One region of the Streptomyces sp. NPDC015532 genome, then DNA from elsewhere that is predicted to be linked to it. Evidence: riboswitches for the same ligand, from Rfam matches in the RefSeq annotation. Region 1 holds a riboswitch; each other region holds the start of a gene.
What was found. Region 1 has a riboswitch for cyclic di-AMP ahead of ACF07B_RS14220 (peptidoglycan DD-metalloendopeptidase family protein). Riboswitches for the same ligand answer to the same signal wherever they lie in the genome.

Region 1 (9,740 bases):
GCGACCCTGCGGACCACCGACAGCTACGAGCGGGTACTCGCCTGGGGCAAGGACGTCCTGCTGCGCACCCCCCTCGTCGGCAACACGATCTACGAGTCGCTGCACGGCGCGAAGAAGGGCTTCAAGGACGCGTTCGCGCCCCAGGGCATGTTCGAGGACCTCGGGCTCAAGTACGTCGGCCCCATCGACGGTCACGACGTGGGAGCCGTGGAGTCCGCGCTGCGCCGGGCGAAACGCTTCCACGGGCCCGTGCTCGTCCACTGTCTGACGGAGAAGGGGCGCGGCTACGAACCCGCGCTCGCGCACGAGGAGGACCACTTCCACACGGTCGGCGTGATGGACCCGCTCACCTGCGAGCCCCTCGCGCCGTCCAACGGCCCTTCCTGGACCTCCGTGTTCGGCGACGAGATCGTCAGGATCGGCGAGGAGCGGGCGGACGTCGTGGCCATCACGGCGGCCATGCTGCGTCCAGTCGGGCTCGGGAAGTTCGCCGAGCGGTTCCCCGACCGGGTGTGGGACGTCGGCATCGCCGAGCAGCACGCCACGGTGTCCGCGGCCGGACTCGCGACCGGCGGTCTGCATCCCGTCGTCGCCGTGTACGCGACCTTTCTCAACCGGGCCTTCGACCAGCTCCTCATGGACGTCGCGCTGCACCGCTGCGGTGTGACGTTCGTCCTCGACCGGGCCGGGGTCACCGGTGTCGACGGCGCCTCGCACAACGGCATGTGGGACATGTCGATCCTCCAGGTCGTACCCGGCCTCAGGATCGCCGCTCCGCGCGACGCCGACCAGTTGAAGGCCCAGCTCCGGGAGGCGGTCGCCGTGGACGACGCGCCGACCCTGATCCGTTTCCCGAAGGAGTCGGTCGGTCCGGTGATCCCCGCGGTGGACCGTGTGGGCGGGCTCGACGTCCTGCACCGGGGCGAGCGTCCCGAGGTCCTGCTCGTCGCGGTGGGCGTCATGGCCCAGGTCTGCCTCCAGGCCGCCGACCTGCTTCAGGCCCGCGGCATCGGCTGCACCGTCGTCGACCCGCGCTGGGTCAAGCCCGTCGACCCGGCGCTGCCGCACCTCGCCGCCGAACACCGGCTCGTCGCCGTCGTCGAGGACAACAGCAGAGCCTCGGGCGTCGGCGCCGCCGTCTCGCTGGCCCTCGGGGACGCCGAAGTCGACGTGCCCGTACGGCGGTTCGGCATCCCCGAGCAGTTCCTCGCGCACGCCAAGCGGTCCGAGGTGCTCGCCGACATCGGGCTCACGCCCGTGGAGATCGCCGGACGGATCAGCGCCGGACTGGCCATCAGGGACGAGCGGGCCAAGGCCGCGTACGAGCCGATCGAGGCCGCCGACCGGCCGGCCGAGGAAGAGTCGTCCAAGGAGAAACAGGAATGACCGACCCTGCCCAGAAGGGGGAGTTCGACCTCGGCGCGCTCCTCGCCGAGCGCGGAGCCGAGCGCTACGAACTGCACACGAAGTACCTGAACCACCAGCTCCCGCGCATGCTGCACACCATCGGCTTCGACAAGGTCTACGAGCGGGCCGAGGGCGCGCACTTCTGGGACGCCGACGGCAACGACTACCTGGACATGCTCGCCGGATTCGGGGTGATGGGCCTCGGCCGCCATCACCCCGTCGTCCGGCGGGCGCTGCACGACGTCCTGGACGCCTCGCTCGCCGACCTCACCCGCTTCGACTGCCAGCCGCTGCCGGGCCTGCTCGCCGAGCGGCTGCTCACCCACAGCCCGCACCTGGACCGGGTGTTCTTCGGCAACAGCGGTACGGAGGCGGTCGAGACCGCTCTGAAGTTCGCCCGGTACGCCACCGGCAGGCCGCGGATCCTGTACTGCTCGCACGCCTTCCACGGACTGACCACCGGCTCCCTGTCGGTGAACGGCGAGGACGGCTTCCGCGACGGCTTCGCACCGCTGCTGCCCGACACGGCCGTGCCGCTCGGCGATCTCGACGCCCTGGAAAGGGAGTTGAAGAAGGGCGACGTCGCCGCGCTCATCGTGGAACCCATCCAGGGCAAGGGCGTCCACGCGTCCCCGCCCGGATATCTGCGCGCCGCCCAGGAGCTGCTGCACCGGCACAAGGCACTGCTCGTCGCGGACGAGGTGCAGACCGGCCTCGGCCGGACCGGGGACTTCTACGCCTACCAGCACGAGGAGGGTGTCGAACCGGACCTGGTGTGTGTCGCCAAGGCGCTCTCCGGCGGCTATGTGCCGGTGGGCGCGACCCTCGGAAAGGACTGGATCTTCAAGAAGGTCTACTCCTCCATGGACCGGGTCCTCGTGCACTCCGCGAGCTTCGGCTCCAACGCGCAGGCCATGGCGGCGGGTCTCGCGGTGCTCTCCGTGATGGAGAACGAACAGATCGTCGCGAACGCGCGCGTCACCGGAGAACTGCTCAAGTCCCGGCTGGCTGCCCTGGTCGACCGCTACGAACTGCTCAGCGAGGTGCGCGGGCGGGGACTGATGATCGGCATCGAGTTCGGCCGGCCCGCCTCGCTCAAGCTACGCGGTCGCTGGACCATGCTCCAGGCCGCGCGCAAGGGCCTGTTCGCGCAGATGGTCGTCGTCCCGCTGCTCCAGCGGCACCGCATCCTCACCCAGGTCTCCGGCGACCACCTGGAGGTGATCAAGCTGATCCCGCCGCTGGTCATCGACGAGCGGGACGTCGACCGGTTCGTGGAGGCCTTCACCGCGGTGATGGAGGACGCGCACAACGGCGGCGGGCTGATGTGGGACTTCGGGAAGACGCTGGTGAAGCAGGCGGTGGCGAACCGCTGAGACCCGGCCGGACCGGCGCGCCGCCGCGAGGCCTCGCGGGTGCGGCCGGCGAGGCGGCCCCGGCGCGGTCGGGCATGGTGGAGCGTGTCCGGCCAGGCATTTTGCCTCTGGGGCAAGAAAATTGCCCCAGAGGCAATTGTTTGGCTCAATGGTCCTATGAGCCCCGCCGACCCAGGGACGGCCGACGAGCCGTCCGCCGAGCTGCACGCCGTGGCGCCCCGGCTCCGCGCCCTGCGCCGCAGCGCCTCCCTCACGCTGGAGGCCGCCGCCCGCGCGGCCGGACTCTCGCCCGCCCATCTTTCCCGGCTGGAGACCGGGCAGCGCCAGCCCTCGCTGCCGATGCTGCTCACGCTCGCGCGTGTCTACGGTACGACGGTTTCGGAACTGCTCGGCGAGGCGGTCCCCGACCGTGACGCGATCGTACGGGCCGCCGACATGGAAGCGGCCCCGGCGGGGGGCTGGACCTACTGGCAGGCGGGCGCCGCGGCCCGCGGCATGCAGGCGCTGCGCGTGCACGTCCCGTACGGTTCGCAGGGCGACATCGTGCGCGTCCACCCGGGCGAGGAGTGGCTGTACGTCCTTGGGGGGCGGCTCAGTCTGCGCCTCGGGGACACAGCGCACGTCCTCGCGCCGGGAGACAGCGCCCACTTCGACTCGCTGACCCCGCACCGCATCGCCGCCGCCGAGCGCGACGGAGCCGAGCTCCTCTTCGTACACACCCTGCTGCAGAGCCCCGTCGCCGCGCTGTGCCTCGGGCCGGCGACCGGCCACCCCACCTCGGGAGAGACGTCATGACCGAACCCACAGAACGCCACCGCTCCATGGAGGACAGGTTCCCGCGCGCTCTGTGGGTGCGGCTGATCATCTACGTCGCCGTCGGCCATCTGTTCGCGGCCTTCATCTACCTGCTCTTCACGCTGGGCGCGCAGAACCAGTAGGGGCCCGGTCCCGGCGGGCGGCTCAGTCCAGGAGCCGCCCGCGCAGGCGGTCCCGCAGCTCCGGCGTCAGTCCCAGTCCCTGCTCCAGATAGACCTCGACGCTGCCCCAGGTCTCCTCGATGGTCTCGAAGGCGGCTGTCAGATACGCGGCCCGCGCGTCGAACAGCGGGCTGAGCAGTTCCATCACCTCGGGGGAGTAGGCACCGGCCGAGGAGCCGTTGCGGTGCACCTTGTAACGGCGGTGGGCGGCGTTCGACTCCAGGTAGTCGGCCACGATCGCCTCGCGCTCGACGCCGAGGGCGAGCAGGGTGACCGCGATGGACAGCCCGGCGCGGTCCTTGCCCGCCGCGCAGTGCATCAGCGCGGGCACGCTGTCGTCGGCCAGCGAGCGCAGGACCTCGGAGTGTTCGGCCGTGCGCTCCTTGATGATCGTGCGGTAGGAGTTGATCATCCGGTTCTCGCCCTTGCCGTCGCCGAGAATCGCGCGCAACTGGTCGAGATCGCCGTCGCGGACCATCTTCCAGAACTCGCTGCCGTCCGCCGGGTCGCTCAGCGGGAGGTTCACGTTCCGCACGCCCGGCAGTTCGACGTCCGGGCCCTCCAGCTTCTGGTCCGCGGCGTTGCGGAAGTCGAAGATCGTGTGGAGTCCCAGGGACGAGAGGAACGCGGCGTCCTCCTCCGTGGCGTGGGCGAGGTGGCCGCTGCGGAACAGGTGCCCATGACGCACACGCCGGCCGTCCACGGTGGGCAGTCCGCCCACGTCGCGGAAGTTACGCACTCCGCCGAGCTCGGGCTCGGTCGACGGGACCTGCTGCGTCACGGGGGCTCCTCCCATTCGGCCGCCGGCGTCGCCGGGCTGGACTCGGCGCCGCTCGTCGGCAGTTGTACCGGCTCGCGCTCTCGACGATACGACATGGGTTCCTCGGGCAATGAGTTGTCCACAGGCGACCCCTTCCGGACGGAACGCCCTGGAGACGGCACTTTGCGCCGCCCGGTGTCGAATGATTGTTCGAATGACGGGGCGGGTCGATCGCGTACCCCCGGCCGCTTCGGCCTCATGGGGCAATTGCGATGAAAAGCGGCATTGGCGTGCTCCGTTATGTGCGCCATTTCGACCAGGGGTCCGGATGTGATGGATATCCGCCGATGCTGCATCTGTCTGTTCTGTCCGAATAGGCACCTTAGTGACAACTAGCCCTGGAATAGGGCGCCCTGGGCCGAGTCGCGTGAGGAGCGTCATATTCGTGACGATGCGTTGCCGTCCTCCTATCTCAACACCGGTCACTTTCCCGGGGGTTGAGAGGGCCGGAAGATCGTCACTCCACGGAGGGTGACGGCGGTTTCCGCATGGATCAAGAAAGGCGAGCGCACAGAAACCGCACATAGTTGTCGACGCGCTCTCATGTCGCTTACGTTCTGCCTCAATCCGGACGGACGCCCAATCCTGCCGCCGCCCGGAATCCGCACACTCACCCGTACACGGCAGGAGCGGGGGACCCACAGGTTCCGCGCCTGGTCCGATTTCCGGAACAGGCTAGGGGTACAGCCGCGCAGCAGCGCGGCCGGGCATCTCCAGCCCGCACCCGACAGCTCACCCCGCAGGCGCCGGAGAGGAAATCGTCATGCCCGCGAAGGGTAAGCACCGCCGTCCCAAGTCCCTCCGTTTCACCCGCTCGATCGCCGTGGCCGGAACCGGTGGCGCCGCACTCGCGCTGCCCCTGATGGGGGCCACCGGCGCCCACGCCGCGACCCCGGCCACCGCCGTCGCGCAGCATGTCGAGAAGGCGGCGACCGCCGCTCCCGTGAAGAAGGCCGCCAAGGCCGCCACGACGAAGACGTACGCGGTGAGGTCGGGCGACTACCTCTCGAAGATCGCCGACGAGCAGAACGTCAGCGGCGGCTGGAAGAAGATCTACGCCGACAACCGCTCCGCCATCGGCGGCGACCCGTCGCTGATCCACCCCGGTCTGAAGCTGTCGCTCGGCAAGAAGGCCGCCGTCGCCCACTCGGCCACGCACACCGCCACCCGGACGACCACCTCGGCGAAGTCCGGCCAGGCGGCCCCGGCCACCGACCCGACCCCCTCCACCAGCGCTTCCACCGACAGCGCTTCCACCGCCGGCTCTTCCGGCTACACCCTGCCGGTCGCGAGCAGCTCCGTCGGCACCGGTTACAAGGTGGCGGGCAGCATGTGGTCCAGCGGCTACCACACGGGCGTGGACTTCGTGGTCCCGACCGGCAGCACGCTCAAGTCCATAGCCGCGGGCACGGTCGTCTCCGCGGGCTGGGGCGGCGCCTACGGCAACCAGGTCGTCATCCAGCACGCCGACGGCAAGTACTCCCAGTACGCCCACATGTCGTCGCTGTCCGTCTCCGCGGGGCAGACCGTGACCGAGGGGCAGCAGATCGGTCTCTCCGGCGCGACGGGCAACGTCACCGGACCGCACCTGCACTTCGAGATCCGCACCACGCCGGACTACGGCTCCGACGTCGACCCGGTCGCGTACCTGCGCTCGCACGGTGTCGCCGTGGGCTGACACCCCCCGCCTCCTGCTCCTGACGGCAGGAAGATCTCCGAAGGCCGGACCCCACGATCCCCTGGGTCCGGCCTTCGGTGCGTCCGTGGCGACGGCCTCTGGGTGATCGCTGCTCCAACGCCCTTGTCTCAAGCCTTATTCCGGAGTTGACCAATGCTTGGCGAGTGGCTTATCTCACCGGTCGTCAACCCTTCCCTACGGTCGCGTAGCTCACATCAAAAGGTGAATCATGCTCCATGTGGCAGACGATTCGAAGAGTGACAACAGATCAGTGATCGGGTCGTACGTGGCGGTGGGGGACAGCTTCACCGAGGGCGTCGGCGACCCTGGGCCCGACGGGGCGTTCGTCGGCTGGGCCGACCGGTTCGCGGTACTTCTCGCGGACCGCAGGCCCGAAGGCGACTTCGATTACACCAACCTCGCCGTGCGCGGCAAACTGCTCGACCAGATCGTCGAGACCCAGCTCCAGAGGGCCAAGGAACTCGGCCCGGACCTGGTCTCGTTCTGCGCCGGCGGCAACGACATCATCCGCCCCGGCACCGACCCCGACGAGGTCGCGGAACGCTTCGAGCGCGCGATCGCCGACCTCACCTCCGCCGTGGGCACCGTCCTGGTGACCACCGGCTTCGACACCCGTGGCGTCCCCGTGCTCAAGCACCTGCGCGGCAAGATCGCCACGTACAACGGACATGTGCGTGCCATCGCGGACCGCTACGGCTGTCCCGTCCTCGACCTCTGGTCCCTGAAGACGATCCAGGACCGCCGCGCCTGGGACGGTGACCGGCTGCACCTCTCGCCCGAGGGGCACACCCGGGTGGCGCTCCGTGCCGGACAGCTCCTCGGCCTGGAGGTCCCGGCCGACCCGGACCAGCCCTGGCCGCCGCTGCCGCCGCGCGGCACGCTGGAGGTGCGCCGCGACAACATCCAGTGGGCGCGCGAGTACCTCGTCCCGTGGATCGGACGGCGGCTGCGCGGGGAGTCCTCGGGCGATCACGTCGCGGCCAAGGGCGCTCTCTCCCCGGACGACATCAAGCTGCGCATCGAGTCGGTGGCCTGAGACGGCACCGGCCCGGTCGGCGGGCCCGGTCGGACCGGTCGGGACCGGTACCCGGGCGCCCGGCCGGCCTGGTCAGGGGCCCGTGGCACCCTGGACCGGACGGGGATCATTGGACCGGACGGGGATCAGGGCACCGGACGGGGATCAGGGCACCGGTCGCTCCCGGCGAGATCCGGGACGACGGCCCGTACGGCGGTCCGAGCCGGGGAGCGGGGGAAGCGCGGTACGGGGCCGGGAGGCCGGGACCGGACGCCGTGCCCGCTATCGCACCGCCGCCATCAAGGCCGCGCGCTCCAGGCCCAGTTCGCGGGCGAGTGCCTCGTCCGCCCATTCCTGGGTCCGCGCCCGTGACACCGCTCCGGAGTACGCCGTCATCTGGACCGCCAGTCCGTCCAGCAGCGCAGTGAGCCTGAGGGCCGTGCTCGTGGGGTCCGGGCAGTGGAACTCGCCGGCGGCCACGCCCTCCGCGATCACCTCGGTCATCGCGGCCTTCCACTGCCGGTCGAGATCACGGGTGACCTCGCGCAGCGCGGGTTCCCGCAGGGCGACCGCCCAGCCCTCGATCCACAGGCGCCAGCCCTTGGCCTGCCCCGTCGGCGCGTACCAGCGGACGGCGGCCCGAAGGCGCCGCAGCGCCGTCGTACGGCGGCCGAGCAGCTTGCGCAGATGGGCGAGGTCGTCCTCGGCGGCGTAGGTGAACGCGGCGGCGACCAGCTTCTCCTTCGTCGAGAAGTGGTACAGCACCAACGCGTTGCTCACGCCGAGGGCCGAGGCCACGTCGGCGATCCGTACCGCCGCGACGCCTCGCGCCTCGATCTGTTCGACGGCGGCCCGCAGCAACTCCTCACGCCGCTCCGCCACGCTCAACCGGACTCTCGCCACGCGGCAACCCTACACAGCCCTTTCGGCGGAAGCCCCGACAGGAGCGGGGGCGGCCCGGACCGGCACCCGCCGGCCCGCCCGCCGTCGGCCGGCGAACGGACGGCCGGCCCTGACGCGACCCCCCTCGGGCCCGGAGCCGTGTTCCTCAGCGGTACCAGCCGAACCGCTCCGCGATGACCGGCAGCCGGTCGGTGACGATGGCGTGGGCGGCGGCCCGCGGGGTCGTGCCGTCGGCCTCCGCGCGCGCGAGCGTCCGGTCGATCAGGGCGCGCATGGAGCGCCGGGTGTGGGCGAACGCCTCGTCCGCGTCGGCGCCGATGTCGCCGAACAGGGTCCACCACCACCAGGCGTTCGTACCGGAGTTGACCACGACGTCGGGCAGGACGGTGATGCCGCGCGCAGCGAGCGACCGCTCCGCGTCCGCCAGGACGGGCATGTTGGCCGCCTCGACGATCCAACGGGCCTTGATCCTCTGCTGGTTCGCCGCGTCGATCGCGTACGAGACCGCGGCGGGTACCAGGACCTCGGCATCGGCGGACAGCCAGGCGTCACCGTCGAGTTCACGGTCGGCCGGGCGCAGTACCGCGCGGTCGACCGTTCCGTACGCGTCCCGTGCCGCGAGCAGCGCCTCGACGTCGAGGCCGTCCGGGTTCGCGATCGTTCCCTTGATGTCGGCGACGGCCACGATCCTGAGTCCCGCGCGCGCGAGGAAGCGCGCGGTGGCCCCGCCCATGGTGCCGAGCCCCTGCACGGCGACACGGGTGCCCGCGTGCGGTGTCCCGGCCCGGTCCAGCGCGGCGAGCACCGACTCGGCGACACCGCAGCCGCCGACCAGTTCGTCGAGGCCGATGCCGTCCACCTCGACCGCGAAGGCGTCCGCGAGCCGCTCGCGGGCCGCCGCCTCGTCGTCGAGCAGCGGGTACACGGCCTGGATGGACGAGACGAGGCCGGCCTCCGCCGCGGCCCGGTCGACCAGGTCCTGGGTGAGCCCGAGATCCTCACCGGTGGTCCAGAAGGCCTCGATGGAGGGACGCATGGCGCGCAGATAGCGCACCAGCAGGCCGTACGCCGCCGGGTCCTGGGGATCGCAGTCGATCCCGCCCTTGGCGCCGCCCAGCGGGATGTAGCGCCCCTCGGGGTTGTAGTGCAGCGCCTCTTTCATGGTCATGCCGCGGGCGAGCCCGGCGACCTCCTCCAGCGTGCAGCCGGGCCGCATCCGCAGACCGCCGCTGGAGACGCCCCGCACGAGCCGGTCGACGACGAGGAATCCCTGACGGCCGGTGACATGGTCCGTCCAGGTGAGCGTCATCAGGGGGGCGGCGGTCATGGGGTCTCCTCGGGGACGGCGATCAGGGTGGGGCCGGGGGTGCGCAGTGCCTCGGCGAGGGCGGTGCTCAGCTCGTCCGGGGTGTGGGCGTGCGTGCCCTGCCCGCCGTAGGCGCGGGCCAGGGCGGGCAGGTCGACCGGAGCGAGGTCGACGGCCGTCGGCGTGTCACCCCGGGCGGCCATCTCGTCGCGGATCTCCCCGTAGCCGCCGTTGTCG
Region 2 (9,740 bases), on a different contig from region 1:
ACGAAAAGATGGGCGGGACGGGTGTGATGACCGAAGCGGACGCGACGGAGACGCTGGGCGAGAGCGAGGCACTGGCCGCACTCCACCGAGTCTTCGGGTACGACGCCTTCCGCGGCGAGCAGGAAGCGATCATCGACCATGTGGTGGCGGGCGGTGACGCCGTCGTCCTGATGCCGACCGGTGGCGGAAAGTCCCTCTGCTACCAGATCCCTTCCCTGGTCAGACCGGGTACGGGTGTGGTGGTCTCCCCGCTCATCGCGCTCATGCAGGACCAGGTGGACGCGCTGCGGGCGCTGGGCGTGCGCGCCGGGTTCATGAACTCCACGCAGGACTTCGACGAGCGGCGCGTGGTCGAGGCGGAGTTCCTGGCCGGCGAGCTCGACCTCATCTACCTGGCCCCCGAGCGGCTGCGTCTCGAAAGCACGCTGGACCTGCTGTCCCGCGGGAAGATCTCCGTCTTCGCGATCGACGAGGCGCACTGCGTCGCCCAGTGGGGCCACGACTTCCGTCCCGACTATCTGGCGCTCTCGCTGCTCGGTGAGCGCTGGCCGGACGTCCCGCGCATCGCGCTGACGGCCACCGCCACACGGGCGACGCACAAGGAGATCACGCAGCGCCTGGGCATGCCCGCGGCCCGTCATTTCGAGGCGAGCTTCGACCGCCCCAACATCCAGTACCGGATCATTCCCAAGGCCGACCCGAAGAAGCAGCTGCTGTCCTTCCTGCGAGAGGAGCACGTGGGCGACGCGGGCATCGTGTACTGCCTCTCGCGCAACTCCGTTGAGAAGACCGCCGAGTTCCTCGCCCGCAACGGCATCGAGGCGGTGCCGTATCACGCGGGCCTGGACTCGGGTACGCGTGCCGCGCACCAGTCCCGCTTCCTTCGGGAGGAGGGCCTCGTGGTGGTCGCCACGATCGCCTTCGGCATGGGCATCGACAAGCCGGACGTCCGCTTCGTCGCCCACCTCGACCTGCCGAAGTCGGTCGAGGGCTACTACCAGGAGACGGGCCGCGCCGGCCGGGACGGACAGCCCTCCACGGCCTGGATGGCCTACGGCCTTCAGGACGTGGTCCAGCAGCGCAAGATGATCCAGGGCTCGGAGGGCGACGAGGCGTTCAGGCGCCGGGCCACCGCCCATCTGGACTCGATGCTCGCCCTGTGCGAGACGGCCCGGTGCCGGCGCTCCCAGCTCCTGGCCTACTTCGGCCAGGACCCCGACACCCCGGACTGCGGCAACTGCGACACCTGTCTGACGCCTCCGGAGACCTGGGACGGCACGGTCGCGGCGCAGAAGCTGCTGTCCACGGTGGTGCGCCTCCAGCGTGAGCGGGGCCAGAAGTTCGGCGCGGGCCAGATCGTCGACATCCTGCTGGGGCGCAAGACCGCCAAGGTGATCCAGTTCGACCACGACCAGCTGTCCGTCTTCGGTATCGGCGAGGACCTGGCGGAGGCCGAATGGCGTGGTGTCGTAAGGCAGTTGCTGGCCCAGGGGCTGATCGCGGTCGAGGGTGAGTACGGCACGCTGGTGCTGACCGACGCGAGCGGGACGGTGTTGCGGCGCGAGCGCGACGTGCCGCTGCGCAAGGAGGCGCCGAAGCCGGTCACGTCCCGGTCGTCGGCGCCCAAGGGTGAGCGCAAGGCCAAGGCGGCGGCGGTCGAACTGCCCGCCGAGCTCGTTCCCGCCTTCGAGGCGCTGCGTGCCTGGCGGGCGGAGCAGGCACGCGAACAGGGAGTTCCGGCGTACGTCATCTTCCATGACGCCACGCTGCGGGACATCGTCACCGTGTGGCCCACCTCCGTGAAGGAGCTGGGCGGTATCAGCGGGGTGGGCGAGAAGAAGCTGACGACGTACGGGGAGGGCGTCGTCGGGGTGCTCGCCTCGCTCGCCGACGGTCCGCCCGCGGCCGCGGGGGACAGCGGCAGACCCGAGGCCGCACCGGTTGCGGCGGCTGCCACGGGACCGGACCCGGACTGGCCCGAGCTGGACCAGGAGCCGGAGCCCGAGGACTGGATGTAGCCGGCCCGACGCGGCGGACCGGGGACGGGGGCGACGCACCACCGGTCCAGCCGGTCCCGCGGCTCGGCGAGCCCCGTGGGGGCACGGTGGACCCTCGGCGAGCCCCGTGGGGCACGGTGGCCAGGATCCTGGCCACCGTGACACGGACCCGGACTCGTTCCCGCCGGGTACCTCGCCCAAGGCCTCTGCCGGAGCCTCCTGAGGCGCCGGCCCCGGAGGCCTCTACCGGGAGACGGCCGGCGTGATGCGGCCCCGGACCTCGCCGAGGCCCACCCGGGTCCCGCCCGGACCGGGAGCCCAGGCCGTCATGGTGACCTCGTCGCCGTCCTCGAGGAACGTGCGCTTGCCGTCGGGGAGTTCGAGGACGTCGCGCCCGTTCCAGGTGAGTTCGAGCAGCGAGCCGCGCTCGCCCTCGGAGGGGCCGCTGACGGTTCCGGAACCGTAGAGGTCACCGGTGCGCAGGGAGGCGCCGTTGACCGTCATGTGGGCCAGTTGCTGGGCGGCCGTCCAGTACATGGTGGAGAAGGGGGGTTCCGAGACGACGTGGCCGTTGAGGGCCACGGAGATCCGGAGGTCGTAGCCGCCCGGTTCCTCGGAGGCGTCGTCGAGATAGGGGAGAAGGGGGTGCGTGCGGACGGGCGGGGCCACCAGGGCGTCGTCGAGGGCGTCCAGCGGGGTGATCCACGCCGACACGGACGTGGCGAAGGACTTGCCGAGGAAGGGACCGAGCGGGACGTACTCCCAGGCCTGGACGTCGCGCGCCGACCAGTCGTTGAGCAGGCAGAGGCCGAAGACGTGGTCGCGGTAGTCGCTCAGGGGCACCGGACGGCCCTGTTCCGAGGGGGTGCCGACGACGAAGCCGACCTCCGCCTCGATGTCCAGGCGGACCGAGGGGCCGAAGACCGGGGCGGCGTCCGTGGGGGCCTTGCGCTGGCCCGAGGGACGGACGACATCCGTGCCGGACACCACGACCGTGCCGGAGCGGCCGTGATAGCCGATCGGCAGGTGCTTCCAGTTCGGCGTGAGGGAGTCGGCGGCATCGGGCCGGAAGATCTGGCCGACGTTCCGGGCGTGGTTCTCGGAGGCGTAGAAGTCGACGTAGTCCGCGACGGTGAAGGGGAGGTGCAGTGTCACGTCGGTGAGCGGGTGGAAATGGGGAGCGAGGGTCTCCCGGTGGGCCGGGACGGTCACCCAGGCCGTCAGCGCGCGCCGGACATCGGACCAGGCGGTGTGGCCCGCGGCGAGCAGCGGGTCGAGGGTCGGCTGTGCGAGCAGCCCGGCGTAAGGGGAGCCGAGCGATCGGGCGGCCGCGCCCGCGTCGAGCACGTGGTCGCCGAGCCGTACGCCGACGCGTCGTTCGGGGTCGCCGGCCGGGTCGGTCAGGGAGAACACGCCGTACGGCAGGTTGTGCGGGCCGAAGGGGTCGCCCTCGGGGACATCGAAGGGGGGCATCGGTTGGTGCCTCGCTTTCGGATTCGTACTCGCCATGTGATCCATGCGTTCCACGCGTTTCATGTGGTCGGGGCACACGTTACGGGGGAGTGTCCCCACTGCGGCAGGGCCTAAAGGGTTTGCAATGTCCGTATTGGTCCCGCACTGAGCCGGAGATCGGTGGTCCGTGGGTGCGTCGAAGCCGGACGACGGGTGCCGTTCCTCGGTTCGGTGGCCGCGCTTCACCGGCCTGCCCGCGCCTGCCCGAGGCCGTTCCGGGGTTGCCTCGTTCGGTTCTGTGGCGCGCCGCTCATAGGGGGTGGGGTTCATCGCTGCCCCGCCCAACGGGCATGCCCGCGGCCGGACTTGCCGATGCCAGGCCCCGATGGCCGGCGTGGTGTGTGCGGCGACCGAGGTGGCCTGATGGCTAGTTGGCCTTGATGCAGGGGGTGTTGGGGAGTTGTGGTCGGTCGTGTGCGGGAAAGTCGGTGTGGACGGAAGTGGAGCCTGGGTGATCCGAAGCGGTCGCAACGCGCTTACCACCGTGCGGTGAACGGCGATGCTGACGGGATACCGGACGTCGTCCGGTTCAGGCCGGGCCGATGAGTCGTTCGATCCGTATTCTTCGGATCATGGCCGCTCCGACTGCATATTCACTCATCGCCACTGACCTGGACGGAACGCTGCTGCGCGGCGACGACACCCTCTCCGACCGGTCACGCGCCGCGTTGGCGAAGGTGACCCAGGCGGGTGCCCGGCATCTCGTGGTCACGGGCCGACCCGCACCGCGTGTGCGACCGCTTCTCGATGAACTCGGCGGCGAGGGACTGGCGGTGTGCGGGCAGGGGGCGCAGCTGTACGACGCCGGCACGGACCGCATGCTGTGGTCGGTGACCCTGGACAGGGAACTGGCGGAGACGGCGCTCGGCAAGATCGAGGCGGAGGTCGGGCTGCTGTACGCGGCGGTCGACCAGGACGGCGTGGACGGGCTGACGCTCATCGAGCCGGGCTATGTCATGCCGCATCCGACGCTGCCGGCGGTGCGGGTGCCGCGCCGGGACGACCTCTGGGCGGAGCCGATCAGCAAGGTGTTGCTCCGTCACCCCTCTTTGTCCGACGACGAGTTGGCGTCGGCGGCACGGGGAGTGGTCGGTTCGCTGGCGACGGTCACCATGTCCGGTCCCGGCACCGTCGAACTCCAGCCATGCGGGGTGACCAAGGCGACCGGACTGGCTCTCGCCGCGGCGCACCTCGGGCTCACCCCGGACGCCACGCTCGCGTTCGGTGACATGCCCAATGACATCCCGATGTTCGACTGGGCGGCCCGCGGTGTGGCGATGGCCAACGCCCATCCGGAACTGAAGGCGGTCGCCGACGAGATCACCCTGTCGAACGAGGACGACGGGATCGCGGTCGTGCTGGAGCGCCTCTTCGGCTTCTGACAAATCCCGTCTGCCCGGCGAGGCCAAAGGCCCCAGCGGTGCGGAGTGCGGCAGCGAGGCTCGCTGCCGCACTCGCGGACCCGCTTCCGCCGGCATGTTCGGAGCGCAGCCGGTGACGCGACCGCAACGCACCCGCCGACGGGCCGGGAGGGCGCCGTCGGCGGGTGCGGATGAAGACGTGGTGCGCGGTGCGGGGTGCGCGGTGCGGGGTGCGATCAGTAGGCGCCGTTGACGTTGTCCATCGAGCCGTACTTGTCGGCCGCGTAGTTGCAGGCCGCGGTGATGTTGGCGACCGGGTCGTAGATGTTCCACGACGTGCCGGCCACGTGGTACGCCTGGAACGTGGGGTCGATCACCTGGAGCAGGCCCTTGGAGGGGATGCCCGCGGCGGCGTTGGAGTCCCAGTTGTTGATGGCGTTGGGGTTGCCGGAGGACTCGCGGATCACGTTGCGGTGGATGCCGTCGTAGCTGCCCGGGATGCCGGCCTTGGCCATGACGTCCAGGGATTCCTTGATCCAGCCGTCGAGGTTGTTGGCGTACGTCTTGGCGGCGGCCTGGGTGACGGTGGTCGCCTTGGACTTGGCGACGGCGGTGGTCGCCTTGGCCGTGGTGCTGACGGTCGTCGACTTCAGCGTCTTCGTGCCCACGGTCAGCTTCAGGCCCGGACGGAGCAGGGCGGGGTTGTCACCGATGACCGCGCGGTTCGCCGCGTACAGCTTCTTCCAGCCGCCGCTCTTGGGGTACTTCTGCGCCACCTTGGACAGCGTGTCGCCGGCGACCACCTTGTAGGTGACGAGCTGCACGTTGGGGACCACCGCGGTGTGTGCGGCCTGCGGGGCCTGGGCCGGGGTGGCGGCGCTGGCGCCGGTCGCGCTCACGAGCGGGAGGGCGAGGGCGAGACCGCCCGTTCCGGCGGCGATCATGCCCCGGGTGATGACGTTGGTCTTCATGCGGCTGTGCTTGCCTCGTACGGGCATGACGAAAGTCCTCTCCGACGCCTGCGAGGTGAGCTGTCGGGTTCGGGCGGGAGATGCCCGGCCGCGCTGTGAGCGCGGCTTCACCCCAAGCCGGTCCGGTGTGCCCGGATCGGCGGCTTACCTGTGGTTCCCCCGCTCCTGCCGTGCGTGGGTCGATGGGTTGCCGGGCGGCGGCAGGATTCGGCGATCCGCCCGGGGTCGACCAGAACGTATGCGAGAGCACATGTCCGAAACAAGATGAGATTTGACCGCGAAGATCGCTTTCTCCTGGTTGATGCGCGGGTAAAAAGTCCGATTGCGCCGGAATTGGATCCTCAACTTGCCTTTGGCAAACGGGTTGGGCCGGGAGGGGTGCGCGTCGGGGGCCGACCTCGCCGGTGACTCAACTCACCAGACCAAAGAGCATCAAGGCGTCATGAGGGGGTAATTCGGGCATTGCGCTTGTGGTGGGAGTCGCCGCCGAGCCCTTCGCGGGGCGCCGAGCGGCCCTTGATGCGGCGGGAATTGTGGCGCGGGACACATGGGGGACGTGGCCGTCCGGCGGTGGGAGCGCCGCGTCTGCGCGAGCCAGAGCCGCCCGGACGCGAGCCAGAGCCGCCCGGACGCGAGCCGAAGCTGCCCGAGGACGCGAGCCGGACCCGGGCCGGTGGCCGGTGAAGTGCGCCTCGCGTCAACGGTGTTCGCCACGCGAGCCACACGCCACTGACCTGCCGCTGTACCGGCGCCGTCCTGTCGCTGTCCGGCCTCTGTCCGGCGCGCGGCGATACGCCGGCGCTCGCGCCGTGAGCGCGTCACGCCGGCCCGGGCATGGGGTGCGCGGGGGTCCGGGGGAGTGAACTCCCGTGCCCGTGAGCCCAGTCAGCCGGCTGTGCGCGGGATGCGCTTCTCCCAGGTCCGGTGGAAGACGACCTCGTCCCCGTCCTTGCAGACGAGCTCGTCGGTCGTGACGAAGTCCTGTGCGTCGCAGGTGACGGCGGAGACCGTCTCGACGCGGGCGTCCCACGGCAGGTCCGGGCGGTGCAGCCGGATCGACCAGGTGGAGTGGGCGCGGGCGGACAGCGGGTCCGTGGCGTCGATCGTGTACGTCTCCCGGGCGTCCTCCGTGCATTCGAGGCCGTCGGGGTACACGCGGGTGCCGCCGCGCCCCGGGTTCTCCTCCAGGCGCCAGGTCTGCGCGGCCACGTCGCGCAGGACCAGACGTCGGGGGCGCGGCTCGTCCAGGGTCGCGGAGACGGTCACGCCGAGGGGCTCGAACTGCTCCGGTTCCTCGAAGGCGACCGAGGGGTCCGACTCCGTTGCCCGTACCGGGAGTTCCAGGACGCTGCCGATCGGCTCCAGGGTGAAGCCCGCCTCCGAGCCCGGCTGGGGCCAGATCCAGGGCCAGTACGCGGAGGAGACGCCCAGCCGGATCCGGTGGCCCGCCGGGAACGCGTAGCCGATGGCGTTCAGGTCGAACACCACGTTCTCCGTGGTGCCCGGTTCCCAGGGGACCGCCCGGTCGGGGCCCTGGCGCGCCGAGAGGTTCAGGGCGCCGCGGGTGACGAGCGTGGACGCTCCGTCCGGGGCCACGTCGCACAGCCGGGCGATCACCTGGCCCCTGGGCGCCGCGGACGTCAGCCGCAGATTGACCCGGGGGCGGCCCAGCACCCAGATGTCCTCCGGCACCTCGAACTCGAAGCAGGCCGACCGTGCGTCCTCCTCCCGTTGGTCCGGCGGCAGGTCGGCCTCGTCGCCGGAAGGGGACAGCCGGCCCGCGTCGACCCCCGTGTGCTGCGGGGACCGCACCGGCAGCGGGGCGCCTTGGAGCGCGTACGCGACCGGGGTCACCGAGGGGGAGGGCCAGGCCGGGTCGCCCACCCAGCGGCCGGGGATCCGCGCGTACACCGTCGCCGGAGGGTGCGCGTCCATCACGTACGAGCGCAGCAGGGGGACGGAGAGCGCGTCCGTCTCCTTGTCCTTGAGCCAGTGGTCCCACCAGCGCAGCGTCTCCTGGAGGAAGCCGATCGCCGGGCCCGGCGGCAGGCTCCGGTCCGGGTACTGGCGGGACCAGGGGCCGATGAGACCTCGTACGCGATCCGGTGGCAGGTTCCGCACCAGACGCAGCACCGTGTCGCGGTGCGGGTCGTGCCAGCCGCCGACCGCGAGGACCGCGGCGCGGATGGCCCCGTACTCCTCGCGGACGCTGCCGTGGCGCCAGTACGCGTCCCTGGTCTGGTGCGCCAGCCAGGTGTGCGCGGCGGGGCCGACCGCCTCCAGTCGCTTCTCCCACATGTCCCGCCACATGCCCTCGCCCACGTGCGCGGGGTCCGGCGGGCGGGCGGCGAAGGCGAGCAGTCGGGCCGACCGGGCGTGCGTGTCGACGGCGAGGACGGAACCTCCCGCGTGGTGCGCGTCGTTGTCATAGAGGTCGTCGGTCGAGCAGACCGTGACGATCGCCTTGAGCGGCTCGGGCGCGCGGGCCGCGATCCGGAGGGAGCCGAAACCGCCCCACGCGATCCCGAACATGCCGACCCGGCCGGAGCACCAGGGCTGGGCCGCCAGCCAGGAGACCACCTCCACCCCGTCGTCCGGCTCGGTCCCCACGTCCTCGTCCCCCGGCAGTCCCTCCGAATTGCCGTGGCCGCGCACGTCCACGCGGACGGAGGCGTAGCCGTGCCCGGCGTACCAGGGGTGGCGCTGCTGGTCGCGCGGGGCCGTCCAGTCGGTCAGGCGGTACGGGAGGTACTCCAGGAGCGCCGGTACGGGCTCCTCGGTCAGCGGCCGCCAGATCCGGGCGTACAGACGGGTGCCGTCCGGGAGAGGGATGAGGACGTCCTCGTGAGTGGTCTCGTAAGGAAAGGACGTACGGATGTGCATGAGCGCCACCTCAGAGGGCGGAATGCCGGGCATTTCGCCGCATGTCATCGCGAGTCGGTTCACATCATCTGATCATGAACATACCGTCGGTGACGGGGTGGCGCCCGTGAGCCGGGGTACCCGCCGTTGGGGCACGCAGGTGCTTCCCGTGTGCCTTCCGGGTGTACTCGCGCCTACCGTCTGGCGGAGCGAAGCGGACCGGGGGACGGTGGGCGCTCGTGGTGATCGAAACGTGACCGGATACGCTGACTTGAGTGATGGCAGCGACACATCGACAAACCGTGTCATCGACCGAATGATCGACCGAGTTCGCCATGTGATCGTCAGCAGACAGGAGAACCTCTCGTGACCGTCGTCGGGCCGTTCGGGCTGAGCGTGCGGGACCAGGCTCTCGAAGCCGATGTCCAGGCCGGATTGGCGGCTGTCGAGGAGGGTTTGCTCGAAGCCACCAAGAGCGAGGTCCCGTTCATCACGGAGGCCGCCCAGCACCTCGTGCGGGCCGGCGGCAAGCGGTTCAGGCCGCTGCTCGTGATGCTCGCCGCGCAGTTCGGCGACCCCTACGCGCCGGGTGTCGTGCCCTCGGCCGTGGTCGTCGAGCTGACCCACCTCGCCACGCTGTACCACGACGACGTGATGGACGAGGCCGAGGTCCGGCGCGGGGTGGACAGCGCCAACGTGCGCTGGGGCAACTCGCTGGCCGTCCTCACGGGTGACTTCCTCTTCGCCCGTGCCTCGTACATCCTGGCCGACCTCGGGCCCGAGGCCGTCCGGATCCAGGCCGAGGCGTTCGAGCGGCTGGTGACCGGGCAGATCCTGGAGACCGCGGGGCCGCGCGACGGCCGCGACCCGGTCGACCACTACCTCGACGTGCTCGGCGGCAAGACCGGGTCGCTGGTCGCGGTCGCGTGCCGGTTCGGCGCGATGATGTCGGGCGCCGACGAGACGGTCGTGGACGTGCTCACGCAGTACGGCGAGCGGCTGGGCGTCGCGTTCCAGCTCGCGGACGACGTCCTCGA
Region 3 (9,740 bases), on a different contig from region 1:
ACGCAGCCGATGTCCACGGAGCGGGCCGCGCGCACCCCCTCGGCGCCGACGACGAACTCGGTCGAGCCGCCGCCGATGTCCACGACCAGGTAGGGCGTGGCGAGGTCGTCGCGCCCGGCCAGCTCCTTGGTCGCGCCGGTGAAGGAGAACTCGGCCTCCTGGTCCCCGGTGACGACCTCCGGCTCGACGCCGAGGATGTCCAGCACGCCGCGCACGAACTCGTCCCGGTTCTCGGCGTCCCGGGAGGCCGAGGTGGCGACGAAGCGCAGCCGCTCGGCGCCGTGCTCCTTGATGGCCTCCGCGTACGCGCGGCAGGCGGCGAAGGTCCGCTCCAGCGCCTCGGGGGCGAGCCGGCCGGTGCGGTCGACGCCCTGGCCCAGCCGGACGACGGTCATCCGCCGGTCCAGGTCGGTGAGTTCGCCCGTCCGCGGGTCGGCGTCGGCCACCAGGAGCCGGATGGAGTTCGTACCGCAGTCGACGGCGGCGACGCGGGTCACCGGCCGTCCTCGGCGGAACCTGCGGCCTCCGTGGAACCGGTGGACTCGGCGGAACCGGCGGCCTCCGTGGAACCGGTGGACTCGGCGGAGCCCTCCGCCTTCGGCCCCTCGCCGGCCGGCGGTCCGGCCTGGGTGACACACGCGCCCTTGCGCCACCACTCCGGCAGCATCGCGATGGCCTCGTCGCCGAGCGGGTTGACGCCCGGCCCGGCGGCCAGCGAGTGCGCCACCAGGACGTGCAGGCACTTCACCCGGTCCGGCATGCCGCCCGCGCTCGGGAAGCCCTCAAGGACCTCGATGGCGTCACGGCGCGCGATGTAGTCCTCGTGGGCGGCGCGGTAGGCCGCGGCCAGTTCGGGGTCGGTGGCCAGCCGTTCGGTCATCTCCTTCATGACCCCGTTGGCCTCCAGCGTCCCGATCGCGGACGCGGCCCGCGGGCACGTCAGGTAGTACGTGGTCGGGAACGGCGTCCCGTCGGGGAGGCGGGGCGCCGTCTCCACCACGTCCGGCTGGCCGCAGGGGCAGCGGTGCACGATCGCGCGCAGCCCGCGCGGGGGCCGTCCGAGCTGCTGCTTGAAGGCCTCGACGTCGGCGTCGGTGGGCTCGGTGCGCGGGGTGGTGGGCGGTGGCGTTTCCATGCCGTGAGTCACGTGTCTTTCTGGTCAGTTCATGGGGCGTCAGTGGTCGGCGGCGTCGGACTTGTCCACGCCGTCCCAGACATTGGTGTACCAGGGGCGGTCTGCGGTGCCCCGTTCGGCACGGGACTGCTTCGCGGCGTCCGGGTCGATCACGACGTACCCGGTCTCTCCCGGCATCACATAGTGCAGCCGCTGCCGGATCTGCTGCTCGGCGAACGCGTCGTCCTGCCAGCGCGCCTTGAGGTCGCGCAGCTGCTCGACCCGCTGGCGGGCCTGCTCCCGCTGCCGCTCCACGTCGCCGATCTGGGCGCGCTGCGAGACGTACTGCCGCATCGGGTACGCGAGGGCGACGATGAGGGAGCACAGGACCATGGCCAGCAGCGCGGCCCGGCCGGTCAGCCGGGAGCGGCGCGCCTGCCGCTTGGTCTGGGAGCGGTAGACCCTGGCCGCCGTCTGCTCGCCGAGCAGCTTCAGCCTGGTCGAGGTGGAGAACCGGTCCCGGTCCTTCACGGCCATGATTCCCGCCTCCCCAGTACCGGCCCGTCGTAGAGGCCCGTCACGTGCGTACGTCCCCGCACACGGTACGGGACCGGGTACGGGGACGTACGGAGGACGCTGCCTGAGCCGTGCGGGGGCTCAGCCCTTGAAGCGCGGGAAGGCGCTGCGGCCGGCGTACACCGCGGCGTCGTCGAGGATCTCCTCGATGCGCAGGAGCTGGTTGTACTTGGCGACACGGTCCGAGCGGGCCGGGGCGCCGGTCTTGATCTGACCGCAGTTCACGGCGACCGCGAGGTCGGCGATGGTGACGTCCTCGGTCTCGCCGGAGCGGTGGGACATCATGCACTTGAAGCCGTTGCGCTGGGCCAGCTCGACGGCGTCCAGGGTCTCGGTCAGCGAGCCGATCTGGTTGACCTTGACGAGCAGGGCGTTGGCGGAGCCCTCCTCGATGCCGCGGGCCAGGCGCTCCGGGTTGGTGACGAAGAGGTCGTCGCCGACGATCTGGACCTTGTCGCCCAGCTGGTCGGTGATGACCTTCCAGCCGGCCCAGTCGTCCTCGTACAGCGGGTCCTCGATGGAGACGAGCGGGTACGCCGCGACGAGCTCGGCGTAGTACTCGGTCATCTCGGCGGCGGAGCGCTCCTTGCCCTCGAAGGTGTAGACGCCGTCCTTGTAGAACTCGGAGGCGGCGACGTCGAGGGCGAGGGCGATCTGCTCGCCGGGGGTGTAACCGGCCTCCTTGATGGCCTCGAGGATGAGGTCGAGGGCGGCGCGGTTGGACTCCAGGTTCGGGGCGAAGCCGCCCTCGTCGCCGAGGCCGGTGGACAGACCCTTGGTCTTCAGCACCTTCTTGAGGGTGTGGTAGACCTCGGCGCCCCAGCGCAGGGCCTCGGAGAAGGACTCCGCGCCGATCGGGGCGATCATGAACTCCTGGATGTCCACGTTGGAGTCGGCGTGCGAGCCGCCGTTCAGGATGTTCATCATCGGAACGGGCAGCAGGTGCGCGTTCGGGCCGCCCAGGTAGCGGAAGAGCGGCAGGTCGGACGCCTCGGAAGCGGCGTGCGCGACGGCGAGCGAGACGCCGAGGATGGCGTTGGCGCCGAGCGAGCCCTTGTTGTCGGTGGCGTCCAGGTCGAACATCGCCTGGTCGATCAGGCGCTGCTCGGTGGCGTCGTAGCCGACGAGCTCCGGGCCGATCTGCTCGATGACGGCGAGGACGGCCTTCTCGACACCCTTGCCCTGGTAGCGGTTGGGGTCACCGTCGCGAAGCTCGATGGCCTCGAAGGCTCCGGTGGAGGCGCCGGACGGAACGGCGGCACGACCCGTGCTGCCGTCGTCGAGGCCGACCTCGACCTCGACCGTGGGGTTGCCTCGGGAGTCCAGGATTTCCCGGGCTACGACGACGTCGATGGACGGCACGAGCATCTCCTTATTGGGATGTGACGCGGGTACGCAGGACTCGGCAGCCCTGCGGGATGAGCCTAACCGGCCCACGGGGATCGGCCAGCCGATCGACCACCCCTTGAGCGGAACCGAGCGTACACATTGTTCCTGAACGGAACAAAAAAGGAAATGAAAAACCCCGCTCCGGCGCGTGCGGGGGAACACGCGCCGGAGCGGGGAGCCCGTGGGGACGGGGACCCTCACCGGGCCTTTCCCAAAAAGACCCGGTTCGGAAGGGGAACTGTCGTGCGTCTCGTACGCGAGCCGGAATCCGGCCCGGGAGCGAGCGCGCGCCGCCCGAGAGATGGTCGCCCTCCGCCGAAGGCGACCACACGGCACCGGCGCGCCGCGGCACTCAGCGCAGGTGCAGCTGCTGGCCCGGGTAGATGAAGTCGGCGTCGGCGACGATGTCCTTGTTCAGCTTGAACAGCTTCTGCCAGCCGCCCTTGACGTGCTTCTTCTCGGCGATCGAGCTGAGGGTGTCGCCCTTGACGACCTTGTACTCGCCGTCACCCTTCTTGACCTTCTTGCCGGTCGGGGTGGTGACGGTCTTCTGGGCGGCGGGGCGCTCCGCGGAACGGGAGGCGGGCTGCTCCGTCGTCCGGGTGGCGGGGGCGCTCTGCGAGCCGCTGGACGTGGAGGGGGCCGAGGGGGCCGCCGGGGCGGAGCCGCCGCCGTACGCGGCGCTCGACAGGCCCACGCCGCAGGTCGGCCAGGCGCCCTTGCCCTGTCCGGCGAGGACCTTCTCGCCGATGGCGATCTGCTGCGACTTCGAGGCCTGGTCGGCGGTGGAGGCGTAGGCGGTGCCGCCGTACGCGGCCCAGGTGGAGGACGAGAACTGGAGTCCGCCGTAGTAGCCGTTGCCGGTGTTGATCGACCAGTTGCCGCCGGCCTCGCACTGGGCGACGGCGTCCCACTCGGAGGCGGTGGCGGCGGAGGCGTTGCCGGCCGCCATCAGCGGAGCGGCGATGGCGACGCCGGTGACACCGGCGAGCGTGGCGACGCGGGTGGCCTTGTTCGGGCGGCGGTGCTTGCCCTTGCTGGAGAACAGCATGGAGAGATCCCCTCACCGACGCCTGCGAGGTGAGCTGTCGGGTTCGGGCCGGTTGAGTTGCCCGGCCGCGTTCCTTCGGTCCTGTCTCCAGGACGTCCGGCACGCGGCTTCACCCCAAGCCGTTCCCGGGTGTCTCTCAACTCCCGGGCCCGGCACTTACCTTGGGTCCCCCGCTCCTGCCTACGGCGCATGACGCGACGACTGTTCCCGTACGGCCGCTGGCAGGATTCGGCGTTGCGACCGTCGGAGCCCGCTGTGGCGAGCGGTCACGACCGTAAGCAGTCGATCGCCGGAAATTCAAAGACGATCAGGGCTTCTGAGACCCATCTCTCACTTGCGCCAAATGGGACATTCCACAGCGAACCATGACGCGAACTCCCGCTACTTTTGCACCGTTTCGGCCGTGTCCGCAATGCTCCGACCAGGTACGACGAGGCCGGGACCGCTGTCGGTCGGCGCCGTGTCCGCGGCGGGCAGGTCGGCCCAGCCGCCGTCGAGGCCCAGCTCGTCGGAAACCTTCCAGAGGTTGTCGATGACGTCCGCGACGTACGCGGTGTCCTCGGCGGCGCTCGCGGCATGCCGCCCGGCGGTGCTGTCGGCGCGGCCGGTCGCGCTCTCCGCGGCATCCCCGCCGCGGTGCCGCCCGGTGCCGGTGCTCGGGGCGTCGGAGGGGCTCGAAGAAGCCTCCTTCTGGCCCGGCTTGGCCGATTCGCCACCCTTGCCGGTCGCCGTGTCCGAGCCGTCGGAGCTCTGCGAGGCGCTGGGCTCCGCGGTACTGCCGGCCGCGTCCGAGGAGTCATCAGAACCGGACGAAGCAGACGAATCATCCGAAGGTGACGCACTGGGCGCCGTCGCCAGGCCGGACGAAACATACGAACCGGACTCGTCCTCGCCGTTCGAGGAATCGCCGGCCACGCCCGTGTCGACGCTGACGCCGGCCGAGTCCTTGCTGAGACCCGAGAGCGGCCCACAGGTCGGCCAGGCCGCGAGGCCCTTGGCGGCGAGCACCTTCTCGGCGACGGCTATCTGCTGCGAGCGGCTGGCCTGGTCCGCCCTCGGGGCGTAGTCGAGGCCGCCGTGCGCCTCCCAGTTCTCCTGGTCGAGCTGAAGGCCGCCGTAGTACCCGTTGCTCTGGTCGGCGCTCCACGCGCCACCGCTCTCGCACTGTGCCACCCGGTCCCAGGTGGTTCCGTCGGCCGCACTCGCGCTCGCCGCCGCGAGCAGCGGGATGACGATCGCCGATCCGGTCACCCCTGCGGCGACGATGAGTGCCGGGGCCTGACGAGGGCGACGGTGACGGCCGTTCCCGGAGAGCATACGAAGGCCTTTCGAGTGACAGCGGGGAATACCGCGGCCCCTGTGAACCAAGAAGCGCAGGCGCCGCGTTGATGGGTGAAGGTAGTCGCACTCGAACGCTGGTTACAAGTCGATGCAGTACAGATCACGCGAAGATCACAGATTTGATGGAGCATCATGTTCCGCTAGCCGCAAGGGCACTCCTTCCGGTATGCGGAAGAACCCCTTCGGCGAGGATGCCGAAGGGTCACCGATGGGCCGGTCCAGGCCTATTTGACCGGGGTGAACTCCACCGGAAGTGTGCGCAATCCACGCATAATGAGACCTCCACGCCAGCGCAAATCGGCCGATTCTCCGGCGAGTTGGATGTCCGGCAGTCGGCCGAGGAGCGTACCGAGCGCGGTCTGGCCCTCCAGCCGGGCGAGCGGCGCGCCCAGGCAGTAGTGGATGCCGTGGCCGTAGCCCAAGTGCTGAAGGTCACGTCGTGCGAGATCGAGCGTGTCCGGCTGTTCGAAACGTTCGGGGTCACGGTCCGCGGCCGCGAGCACCACGAGCACGGGGTCGCCGGCCGCGATGTCCTGCCCGCCGATCCGCACGTCCTCGGTGGCGAACCGCCAGGTGGCCAGTTCCACGGGGCCGTCGTAGCGCAGGAGTTCCTCGACACCCGTCTCCAGCAGCCCGTGCTCCCCGGCCGCGAGGGAGGCCTGGAGACGCTCCCGCTGCCCGGGATGGGTGAGCAGGGCGTGCATCCCGTTCCCGATGAGATTGACCGTGGTCTCGAACCCGGCGAAGAGCAGGATGAAGGCCATGGCGGCGGCCTCGTTCTCGGTGAGGTGCTCGCCGTGGTCGGAGGCGCGGATGAGCCCGGAGATGAGGTCCTCGCCCGGTGCGGGCTCCGCGGTCAGCGCCTCACGCTTGCGGTGGATGAGCTCGGCGAGATACGCGCGCATCTTCTTCACGGACCGGGCGACCCCGCCCCTCGGCCCGCCGCCGTGCCGGATCATCATGCCCGCCCAGTCCCGGAAGTCGTCCTGGTCCTCGCGCGGGACGCCGAGCAGGTCGCAGATGGCGTAGATGGGGAGCGGGAAGGCGAACTCGTGGATGAGGTCCGCGGAACCCCGGGCCGCGAACCCGGCGATGAGCTGATCCGTCAGCTCCTGCACCCGCGGGGCGAACTCGGCCACGCGCCGCGGCGTGAACGCCTTGCTGACGAGCCGCCGCAGCCGGGTGTGGTCCGGCGGGTCGATGTTCAGCAGATGCGTCATGAGCTCGGCCTTGCGCTCCCCGGGGATCCCGGTCCGGCCCCTCGCGTGCGCGGGCTCGTCGTGATGCGCGGGATTCTTGGACAGCCGCTGGTCGGCGAGCGTCTGTCTGGCGTCGGCGTACCGCGTGACGAGCCAGGCCTCCACCCCGCTGGGCAGCCGGGTGCGGTGCACGGGCGCGTTCTCCCTGAGCCAGGCGTAGGCCGGGTAGGGGTCGGTGGCGAACTCCCAGGTGAAGAGTTCGGGGGCGGCGCTGGCGGAGGCTTCGTACTCGGTCACTCCTCGACCGTATCCGCAGGAGGCGGCGCCCCCCGGCCGCCCGGCGACCGGACGCCCCCCGTCGCGCGCGGCGGCGCGGAGAGCCCCTGCCGCCCGGTTCGCCCCGGACCGTCCGGACATGGCCGGCTGTTTGACCTCGGCGCCCGGCACCTTCCTACTTCCTGCCGTGGACCCCGAAATACTCAGATCCAGCTTCGCGGTCGTGGAACGACGGGCCGAGTTCGCGGTCAAGTACTTCTACTCGCACCTCTTCCGCCACAACCCGGAGCTCCGCGCGCTGTTCCCGGCGGATCTCGCCCGGGACATGGAACGGCAGCGGGACCGGCTCTTCGCGGCGCTCACCTTCGTGATGGACAGGCTGGAGGATCCGGACCTGCCCCGGTATCTGCGGAGTCTGGGCCGCGACCACCGCAAGTACCTGACCCGGCCCGGGCACTACGCGGCCGTGGGGGAGAGTCTGATCGCCGCGTTCGCGGTCGTCGCGGGCTCGGCCTGGAGCCCCGAGACCGAGAAGGCCTGGACCGCCGCGTACGGGGTGATCGCCCAGTGCATGCTGGAGGGCGCCGGTGAGGCCCGGCATCACGGCGAGCCGCTCTGGTGGGACGCCGAGGTCGTCTCCCTCACCCGGCACGGCGACGACCTCGCCGTCCTCACCCTGCGGCCTCGGCAACGGCTCACCTACTCCCCCGGTCAGTACGTCAGTGTCTGCGTGCCCCATCTGCCTCGGGTCTGGCGCCCCTACTCCCTCGCCAACGCGCCGCGCGCCGACCGCACCGTCGACCTCCACGTCAGCCGCGTCGAGGGCGGCACGCTCTCCACGGCCCTCGTCCGGCGGACCCGGGTGGGCGACGTGCTGCGGCTGGGCCCGCCCGGCGGCGCCCTCACCCTGCGGACGCCCACCGACCGGCCCCTCACGCTGATCGCGGCCGGCACGGGCTGGGCACCGGTGAAGGCCCTGCTGGAACAGCTCGACGCCGCCCACGAGGCCCGTCTGTTCCTCGTGGCCCGCGACATCGCGCACCTCTACGGACGGCCGGCCGTCGAACGCCTGCGCGCCACGCTCCCCCGGCTGGCCGTCACCTACATCACCCCGGCGCCCGGCCGCCCCAAGGTCCAGGCGACCGAACGACTGCTCACCGCGCTGGGCAACCGGGCCGGCTGGGCCCGGCACGACGTCTATCTCGCCGGTCCGCCCGATCTCGTCGAGGAGACCGGCGACGCGCTTCGCGCTCTCGGAACACCGGCCGACCGGGTCTTCCACGACCCGCTGCCGCCGACCGGGGAGAGCCGACCCCGCCCGGTGGGCGCGGCCCAGTGGCTTCTCGACCGCCCCCCGCCCGCCTGGCACAACCCGGCGGGCCGCAGCCCCGGACCGTGACCCGGACCGACGGGCCGCGCCCCGGGCCTCGCCTCACCCCGGACCCGACCCGGGTGCCGTCACCCCGGCGGGGAGCCCGTCAGCCCGCCCCGCCGCTCTCCTCCACCCTGCGGATCGCGTCGCGGTACGTCCGTGCCGCCGCGCGCAGCGCCGCCTCGGGGTCGACGCCCTCGGCCTCGGCACGGACGGCCATCGCCAGCAGTTCGTATCCGACGCCCTCGCCCTCGGGCAGCGGAACGTCGAGTCCCGCCGCGCGCGCCCGGGACGACAGCTTGGCCGACAGGGCCAGGCCCGCCTGGCCGAGCGGGACGCCCTCGGTGACGGAGGTGCGCCGCTTCTCCACGGCCTTGGTGCGCAGCCAGTGCTCCTTGACCTCCTCGGGCGTCGTGGCCGTCTCGTCGCCGAAGACGTGCGGGTGCCGGTGGATCAGCTTGGCGACGATGCCGCCGGCCACGTCGTCGATCGAGAACGGAGCCTCCGTGTCGTCCTCGGCGATCCGGGAGTGGAACACGACCTGGAGCAGGACGTCGCCGAGTTCCTCCCGCAGTTCGTCCCGGTCACCCTCCTCGATGGCCTCGACCAGTTCGTACGCCTCCTCCAGGCCGTACTTCGCCAGGCCCTCGTGCGTCTGCCGGGAGGACCAGGGGCACTCGGCGCGGATGCGGTCCATCACCTGGACGAGGTCGAGCAGACGCGCGCCCGGCAGGTCGTACGAGGCGGGCAGCAGTTCCAGGTCCGGCATCCGTATGCGGCCGGAACCCGCCAGGCGGGCCAGACCGTCGGTGAGCCGGGGTTCGCCCTCGCCGGTGGCGACGACGACCACCGAGTGGCCGCCGGCGCACGCGTCGACCAGTTCCCGCGCGGTCGGTGACTCCTCGTCGACCCCGATGCCCGCCTCGCGCAGATACGGCACCTGCGGGTGCGCGCCGTCCGAGCACAGCACCCGGTCCGCGCCGTGCAGCGCCTGCCAGGCCGGCCAGGACAGCAGGCCGGGCGCCACGCGGTGGCTGGTGGTGAGCAGGACGATGCGGCCGGGATCGGCGGCGCCCGTGCCGTCGGCGGTCACATCGGCCGCGGTCCGCTCGCCGCCCTGAGCGGCCCCCGTCGGTTCACTGGTTGCGTTCACCCCTCGAACGTAACCCACGCCGCCGACACCCCCGGAGTTGTCCACAGGCCCCGGGGACGCGGGTGTCCACAGGGCCCGGCGACGCTGGTGCCCCCGGGCTCCGGCGACGCGGAGGCCCGCAGATCCGCGGACCCGCGGCGACGGCCTAAGCGGGCTGCGGGGTCGGCGCCGCGGAGACCTCACGCACCCACGGCGTCTTCGCGTCGACGCGGCTGCTCTTCTGGACGTCCCAGGTGCCGTACCGCGGGTTCAGGTCGACATGGAGCTGC

Region 2: another riboswitch for cyclic di-AMP. It lies ahead of ACF07B_RS16935 (transglycosylase SLT domain-containing protein); the one in region 1 lies ahead of ACF07B_RS14220 (peptidoglycan DD-metalloendopeptidase family protein).
Region 3: another riboswitch for cyclic di-AMP. It lies ahead of ACF07B_RS14875 (transglycosylase family protein); the one in region 1 lies ahead of ACF07B_RS14220 (peptidoglycan DD-metalloendopeptidase family protein).

The regions. Positions count from the first base shown of each region.
Region 1 covers NZ_JBIBSY010000003.1:660,482-670,221, forward strand. The annotation lists gene dxs (1-deoxy-D-xylulose-5-phosphate synthase) at 1-1,386, shown strand, start outside; gene ACF07B_RS14200 (aspartate aminotransferase family protein) at 1,383-2,783, shown strand; gene ACF07B_RS14205 (helix-turn-helix domain-containing protein) at 2,940-3,578, shown strand; gene ACF07B_RS14210 (DUF6126 family protein) at 3,605-3,721, shown strand; gene ACF07B_RS14215 (tyrosine-protein phosphatase) at 3,744-4,541, opposite strand; cyclic di-AMP (ydaO/yuaA leader) riboswitch at 5,182-5,339, shown strand; gene ACF07B_RS14220 (peptidoglycan DD-metalloendopeptidase family protein) at 5,344-6,258, shown strand; gene ACF07B_RS14225 (SGNH/GDSL hydrolase family protein) at 6,530-7,315, shown strand; gene ACF07B_RS14230 (TetR/AcrR family transcriptional regulator) at 7,577-8,197, opposite strand; gene ACF07B_RS14235 (Glu/Leu/Phe/Val dehydrogenase dimerization domain-containing protein) at 8,343-9,524, opposite strand; gene ACF07B_RS14240 (thiamine pyrophosphate-binding protein) at 9,521-9,740, opposite strand, start outside.
Region 2 covers NZ_JBIBSY010000004.1:550,324-560,063, reverse strand. The annotation lists gene recQ (DNA helicase RecQ) at 9-2,018, shown strand; gene fahA (fumarylacetoacetase) at 2,241-3,470, opposite strand; gene ACF07B_RS16940 (HAD family hydrolase) at 4,082-4,891, shown strand; gene ACF07B_RS16935 (transglycosylase SLT domain-containing protein) at 5,107-5,868, opposite strand; cyclic di-AMP (ydaO/yuaA leader) riboswitch at 5,874-6,032, opposite strand; gene ACF07B_RS16930 (CocE/NonD family hydrolase) at 6,727-8,724, opposite strand; gene ACF07B_RS16925 (polyprenyl synthetase family protein) at 9,070-9,740, shown strand, end outside.
Region 3 covers NZ_JBIBSY010000004.1:89,888-99,627, forward strand. The annotation lists gene ACF07B_RS14855 (exopolyphosphatase) at 1-497, opposite strand, end outside; gene ACF07B_RS14860 (DUF501 domain-containing protein) at 494-1,135, opposite strand; gene ACF07B_RS14865 (septum formation initiator family protein) at 1,175-1,651, opposite strand; gene eno (phosphopyruvate hydratase) at 1,772-3,058, opposite strand; gene ACF07B_RS14875 (transglycosylase family protein) at 3,432-4,130, opposite strand; cyclic di-AMP (ydaO/yuaA leader) riboswitch at 4,135-4,328, opposite strand; gene ACF07B_RS14880 (transglycosylase family protein) at 4,512-5,381, opposite strand; gene ACF07B_RS14885 (cytochrome P450) at 5,696-6,967, opposite strand; gene ACF07B_RS14890 (globin domain-containing protein) at 7,170-8,345, shown strand; gene ACF07B_RS14895 (nucleoside triphosphate pyrophosphohydrolase) at 8,425-9,411, opposite strand; gene ACF07B_RS14900 (SurA N-terminal domain-containing protein) at 9,617-9,740, opposite strand, start outside.